One region of the Methylomonas sp. Uni0009 genome, then DNA from elsewhere that is predicted to be linked to it. Evidence: predicted binding sites of a transcription regulator. Region 1 holds the regulator's gene; the other holds the start of a gene.
The links. The regulator HrcA, encoded in region 1, represses chaperone genes, less so after heat shock. The targets are predictions, from matches to a motif close to TNTTAGCACTCNNNNNNNNNGAGTGCTAANA.

Region 1 (3,469 bases):
CATTTCTGATTTGATTTACCGCAAAGATACGACATTAAGCGCAACCAATCGACTTCAGGAGCGGCAAAATGCGGGTGAAGCGGAGGTTGAAGGCGTGGAGGCCAAATTAAGGCAGAAATTGTATTGGGACTGGCTGCATTTTACGGGAACCTACACCTTAAACGACTCGATAATTACCAAGAACGAGGCGAATCCACTGTCGGTTGGCAAGCAGATGGTGTTGTTGCCGGAGACCATGTTCAGTGGCGGCTTGGATGTCAAATATGAGCAGTGGAGCGGTGGCATTATTGGGCGCTATGTCAGCCAGCAGTATACGAACGACCAAAATCTGGATCAAAGGGCCGGCGTCCCCGGCAGTTACGACCCTTATTTTCTGGTCGATACCCGTATTGCTTATCAAGCGACGAAAAATATCGATCTGTCGTTTTCGGTGAATAATCTGTTGGATCGGGAATATTCCTCTTTTTATCAACAAGCCGGCCGCACCGTTTATGGGGAAGTGTCTTACAGCTTTTAATGTGTGTGACTGTCGCTCCAGGTGCAATCTGCTCCGGATATTCGCAAAGCGAAGATCCGGAGTAATGGCTGTTGGCAGTTTATAGCCCTCGCTTAGCGTGCACAGTTCACAAAAATTGGCAATGTAAGCGCCGACTTTGTTGTCTTCATCTGTTCTTAATCTTTTCCTAATCAAGACTTAAACATTGCTCTCTAGAATCAACTCATAGATAAATTATTCTCGATAAAGGGGATTTATGTTTAGAGTGGCAAGTGTCGTTGTAATTAGTCTGTTGGTTTCGCCGTTAGCGATGGCAGATGGGCATGGACGAGGTCATCACAAACATCACCACCATGACCGGTACGTCGAGGTCGAGCGGGTGTATGTACCGGGGAGGGTTACGCAGTACGTCCCGGCACCGCCGCCCGCACCGCGCTACAACAGTTACGACCAACGCTCCACTCAGGGCTTGGTAGGCGGCGCGTTAGGCAGTGCGGCGGGTTACGAGATGAGTAGAGGCGACCCGTTGGGAGCCGGCATCGGTGCCGCCGCCGGCGCCTGGATCGGCAACAGTATGAGCCGTTAATCAGCTACCGCCAATCAATTAACCGGTTTTGAATTTTTGGATGACTCATGCGACAGGAGGACAAAATGAGAATAAAAAATGGTAAAAAATATCAACAAGAGCAATACAGCAGAGTAGAAAAGTTATTGAATGTATTGTTGTTTTTTGTCGTTGCCTACTATAGCTACTATGTGTTGTCTTTCTCCCAAATGGGGGCTTGAGACCACTGGCGGTTGCGGTTTATTGGCCGTTTGCGTTCCTGCCATACAGTCCGGATAAGCAAACGCTAGATCGAATTAGAACCCTGCAAGTCCCAGACTTGCAGGGTTTTTTATTGCCGGTTGTTGGGCAATATCGAAGATACATCTAAAAATCGTAATTCCTGAACAAACTGCCCATCGATCCGTTCTCCACGACACGGGGGCTTCGGATATTCAATCCCAGCCCTTGATTGTGCTGGCTGCGCTTAGTTTATTCATAACCTGTTCAAGCCGTTGACAAGGCCGAACCCAGCTGATAGCTTTGCTGTCTGGCACTCACCAATATCGAGTGCTAACGGAATTTGGGGGATGACGTGGCTGGCGGACAAGATTTAAACGAAAGATCGCTGTATTTATTAAAAACCTTGGTTGAGCGTTATATTCAGGACGGTCAGCCTGTTGGTTCGCGTTTGTTATCTAAAGATCCGCAGTTAAAGCTGAGCCCCGCCAGCATTCGCAATGTGATGGCGGATCTGGAAGAGATGGGTTTGATCCATTCCCCGCACACATCCGCCGGCCGAGTCCCGACCGTGAGCGGCTATCGTTTATTTGTCGACAGTTTGTTAACCGTCAAGCCGCTGGCATCCAGCGAATTGGATCAACTGCAACATGGCCTGAAAGGCGAGGCGGATAAAGCCAGCGACGTGTTGAGCAAGGCTTCTAAATTGCTGTCAGACGTGACGAGGATGGCCGGCGTGGTGACTTTGCCGCGCCGAGAAAGCGTCACATTGCGGCATATCGAATTCCTGCCGATGTCCAATACCCGAGTGTTGGTGATTTTCGTCACTGACGACCAGGAAGTGCACAATAAAATTATTCATACCCACAAGCAATTCAGTCCTGCGGAATTACAACAGGCTGCCAACTATTTGAATTCGGTTTATTCCGGCCGCAGCTTGGCGAAAATTCGCGATTTGGTGGTGCGGGAGATGGAGCTCGATCAGCGGCAGGTCAATCAAGGCATGATGGACGCGGTGAACATGGCGCAGCTGACCTTCAGCGAACAACCCAACGACGACTATGTGTTGAGCGGCGAAACCAATCTAATGGGCTTTTCCGAGTTGTCGGATATGGAACGACTCAAACAGTTGTTCGAAGCTTTTAGCCAAAAGCGCGGCGTCATTCATTTATTGGATCAGTGTCTACAGGCCGAAGGCGTGCAGATTTTTATCGGTGAAGAGTCCGGCTATAGCGCATTCGATCATTGCAGCCTGGTGACGGCGCCTTATTCAGTGAATGACGAAGTGGTGGGGGTGTTGGGCGTGATCGGCCCCACCCGAATGGCGTATGAAAAAGTGATTCCGTTCGTGGATGTGACGGCAAAATTATTGGGCGCGGCCTTGAATCCGAAATAAATGGCCCTATCGTTAGGCCAACTAAAAAATTTAGAACCATGGAGTAAGTAATGAGTCATCAGCAATCTAGCCACGAACCCCAATCGGATAGCGATTTGATCGCCGAAGTTTTGGAACAAACCAAGCCAATCGACGCCGACGAACAGTCAACCGAAGCCTCTGGTGCCGCCCCAGTCACTGTGGAAGCCTTGCAGGAACAATTGGAGCAGGCTCAGCAACAAGCTGCTGCGAATCTGGATAAAGCCATCCGCACGATGGCCGAGATGGAAAATTTAAAAAAGCGCGTGCAAAAAGACTTGGACGACGAACGCAAATACGGTCTGGCCAAATTTGCGAAAGAATTGCTGAGTGTTCTGGATAGTTTGGAATTAGGCCTGCAAGCGGCAACCGGCGATAGCCCGGAGATAGTGAAACTACGCGAAGGCAGTGAATTGACCATCAAACAATTCGAGTCGGTATTTGCCAAATTTAATATCGAAACCGTCGACCCCATCGGTCAAGCATTCAATCCGGAATTGCACCAAGCGATGGTCATGCAGCCAAGTGCCACCGCCCAACCCAATACCGTATTAAACGTCTTCCAAAAAGGCTATGTGTTGAACGGCCGTTTATTGCGCCCTGCCATGGTGGTGGTGGCGAAAGCCGAGGACAAACCAGCCGATAGCGCAAAAATCGATGAGCAGGCTTGAAATTAAGACGATCAACCGCATATCGCTAACAACTTTTTAATTTATTACCAATTCAAGTCTGGAGAATATCAATGGGCAAAATGATCGGCATCGATTTAGGAACC
Region 2 (3,469 bases), 610 kb from region 1:
CTAATCGTGTCACTGTTTGCGGTGTATGTCACTGCATTTTGTTGCACTTCTTTGGACAATAAAAAACCCGCTAAGCCTTATGGCTTGCGGGTTTCTGTATGTTCTTGCACTTCTCTAAATCTTTCTTTGGTACCGAGGGTCGGAATCGAACCGACACTCCTTTCGGAACCGGATTTTGAATCCGGCGCGTCTACCAGTTTCACCACCCCGGCAAAGAAAGCGTCATTATACTGATTTTTGCAGAAATGCCAAACTATTTTTTACGCTGCCAATATTACCGCTGCTTTCAGCTTTTTCATGGCGTTTTGTTCAAGCTGTCTGATACGCTCGGCCGACACTTGATAACGGTCCGCCAATTCGTGCAAAGTGGCTTTTTCTTCCACCAACCAGCGGCTAGCCAGAATATCGCGGCTTCTGTCGTCCAAGCCAGCCATGGCATCCATCAGCAATTCTTCCTTGCGGTCTTCCCAGTCGCTATTTTCCAGCAATAAAGCCGGATCGGCACCATGCTGTTCCAGATAAGCGATGGGTGCTTGCACATGATCTTCGCTGTCATCGCCCGTTGGCTCAAGTCCTATATCGCGACCGTCCAAACGCCGTTCCATTTCGTAAACCGTTTTGACGTCCACGTCCAGGTTCTCTGCTATCGCTTCCGCATCGTCTTGCGATAGATAGTTCAAGTCGTTTTTAAACTTACGCAGATTAAAAAACAGTTTGCGCTGCGCTTTAGTGGTAGCAACTTTAACGATGCGCCAGTTTTTAATCACATATTCGTGAATTTCCGCTTTGATCCAATGTACGGCAAACGACACCAAGCGCACACCCATGTCGGGGTCGAAACGCTTGACCGCTTTCATCAAGCCGATATTGCCTTCCTGTACAATGTCCGCCAACGGCAAACCGTAACCGGCATAGCCTCTGGCTACATGAGCCACGAAGCGCAAATTGGACATCACCAGCTCACGCGCAGCATTCAGGTCGCCTTCATCCCGGTAACGTAACGCCAAGTCCTGCTCCTGCTCGACGCTGAGTTTGGGCATTTGGGCGACTAAGTTCAAGTAAGAATCAAACGTCCCAACCGATAAATTGATCGGCAAAGCCAAGCTGTTGTTCATATCACCCTCGTTTCCGCGGAATAAATTAACGTTAACCGAATTCTAGCACTCGAAACACGAGAGTGCTAATAATTTAGTAAAAATCTTTTGATACAGATAGTTACACTGATTTTTGCTTCAATTTTGCTGTGTAAGCAGCTAGCGATGCCGCCTTTACGAATTCCGACCAAACTCGTTAAAATGCAGATTAAGTCAGAAATCTCCGCCTAACTCATCAAAACCACAGCCATTTACTCAAACATGTCAGCTTCCGATAGCCCCGTATCATCCAACTTTATTAGACACATCATTGCCGCCGATCTGGCCGCCAACAAAAACAACGGCAAAGTTGCCACCCGCTTTCCCCCCGAACCCAATGGCTATCTGCACATCGGCCACGCCAAATCGATTTGCCTGAATTTCACACTGGCCGCCGAGAACCAAGGCACTTGTAACTTGCGCTTTGACGACACCAATCCGGAAAAAGAAAGCGTCGAATATATGGAAGCCATCGAACGCGACGTGCAATGGTTAGGGTTTAAATGGGCCGGAAAATATCACGCTTCCGACTATTTCGAACAACTCTACGCTTACGCGGTGCAGTTGATTAAACAAGGCGATGCCTATGTCGACAGTTCGACCCCGGAACAAATGCGCGCGGACCGCGGCACCTTGACCGAACCCGGTAAAGAAAGCCCGGACCGTAGCCGCTCCATCCAAGAAAACCTGGATTTATTTACCCGCATGCGGGCCGGCGAATTTGCTGACGGCCAGTATGTGCTGCGCGCCAAAATCGATATGGCCTCGCCTAACATTAATATGCGCGACCCGACCATCTACCGCATTCGCCGTGTTCATCACCAACGTACCGGCGATGCCTGGTGTTTGTACCCCATGTACGACTACACCCATTGCATTTCCGATGCTTTGGAAGGCATCACCCACTCGATCTGCACCCTGGAATTTGAAGATCACCGCCCACTCTACGACTGGGTGCTGGACAAGTTGCAAACCCCTTGCCATCCACAGCAAATCGAATTCGCCCGCTTGCAATTGGAATACACCATCGTCAGCAAGCGTAAACTTCTGCAATTGGTCACCGAAAAGCACGTCAACGGCTGGGACGATCCCCGGATGCCGACTATTTCCGGCCTGCGCCGGGCCGGTTTTACCCCGGAAGCGATTCGCGATTTCTGCGAACGCATCGGCGTCACCAAAAACGATTCCTGGATCGAAATGGGCGTGCTGGAAAACTGCATCCGTGAAGACTTGAACGAACGCGCGCCCAGAGCGATGGCTGTGTTGAGACCGTTAAAAGTGGTGATCGGCAACTGGGAAGACGGTAAAACCGAAACTTATCAAATCGCCAACCATCCGCAAAAACCGGAAATGGGCAGCCGCGAAGTCAGCTTTTCCAAAACCATTTTGATCGAACAAGACGATTTCATGGAAAACCCGCCTAAAGACTTCAAGCGTTTGGTGCCAGGCGGCGAAGTGCGCTTGCGCGGCTCCTATGTGATCAAATGCGAGGAAGTGATTAAAGACGCAGCCGGTAATGTCATCGAACTGCGTTGCAGCTACGATCCGGCCACCTTAGGCAAAAACCCCGAAGGCCGCAAAGTAAAAGGCGTAATCCATTGGGTTTCTGAACAACACGCCCTGCCCGCCGAATTACGTTTATACGACAGGTTATTCAGCCACCCCAACCCGGACACGCTGGATAATTTCCTGGACGGCATCAATCCCAATTCGCTGGAAGTGTTGACTGATTGCCGGGTAGAAGCCAGTTTGGCAGCCGCCACGCCGGATACCCGTTATCAATTTGAGCGCACCGGGTATTTTTGCCTGGACTATGCCGACAGCACCGCGGAAAAATTGGTGTTTAACCGTACCGTGACCTTGCGCGACAGTTGGGCAAAGTAGCAAGGTAATTAACCATGGCCGCGCTGCAACCCTTAGTTAGCCATCTCGAAACCCAAACCGGCCAGTCTCTTAACAACCACCGCCTCAGCACTATCGGCGGTGGCGACATCAACAGCGCTTACCGGCTGCAAGCCGCCAATATCGACTGGTTCATCAAATTAAACCGGGCAAGCCTGGCAGAGATGTTTGTAGCGGAAGCGGCCGGTTTACGCGAGTTGGCCGACATCGGCGCGGTGCGCGTGCCCAAGGTGATTTGCTTTGGCGAATGTCAACAACACGCTTATCTGGTGTTGGAATTCATCGAATTGGGCGCGTTGCATAGCCGTAGCGCCAGCTTATTCGGCGAACAACTGGCCTTGCTGCACCAGCGACCGCAAGCCTATTTCGGCTGGCACATCGACAACACCATAGGCTCCACGCCACAGCACAATACTAGATACGACGATTGGGTC

Region 2: a site for HrcA is predicted at 1,156-1,186, ahead of rpoH (RNA polymerase sigma factor RpoH). Genes of this name have one in related genera too.

Annotation. Positions count from the first base shown of each region.
Region 1 is NZ_JBTAFN010000001.1:2,763,065-2,766,533, forward strand. Features, by position in the region: gene ACWAU0_RS13005 (TonB-dependent receptor) at 1-517, shown strand, start outside; gene ACWAU0_RS13010 (glycine zipper 2TM domain-containing protein) at 753-1,082, shown strand; gene ACWAU0_RS13015 (hypothetical protein) at 1,148-1,282, shown strand; gene hrcA (heat-inducible transcriptional repressor HrcA) at 1,636-2,676, shown strand; gene grpE (nucleotide exchange factor GrpE) at 2,727-3,365, shown strand; gene dnaK (molecular chaperone DnaK) at 3,437-3,469, shown strand, end outside.
Region 2 is NZ_JBTAFN010000001.1:3,375,309-3,378,777, reverse strand. Features, by position in the region: tRNA gene ACWAU0_RS15665 (tRNA-Leu) at 128-212, opposite strand; gene rpoH (RNA polymerase sigma factor RpoH) at 261-1,115, opposite strand; gene ACWAU0_RS15655 (glutamine--tRNA ligase/YqeY domain fusion protein) at 1,356-3,017, shown strand; gene ACWAU0_RS15650 (fructosamine kinase family protein) at 3,032-3,469, shown strand, end outside.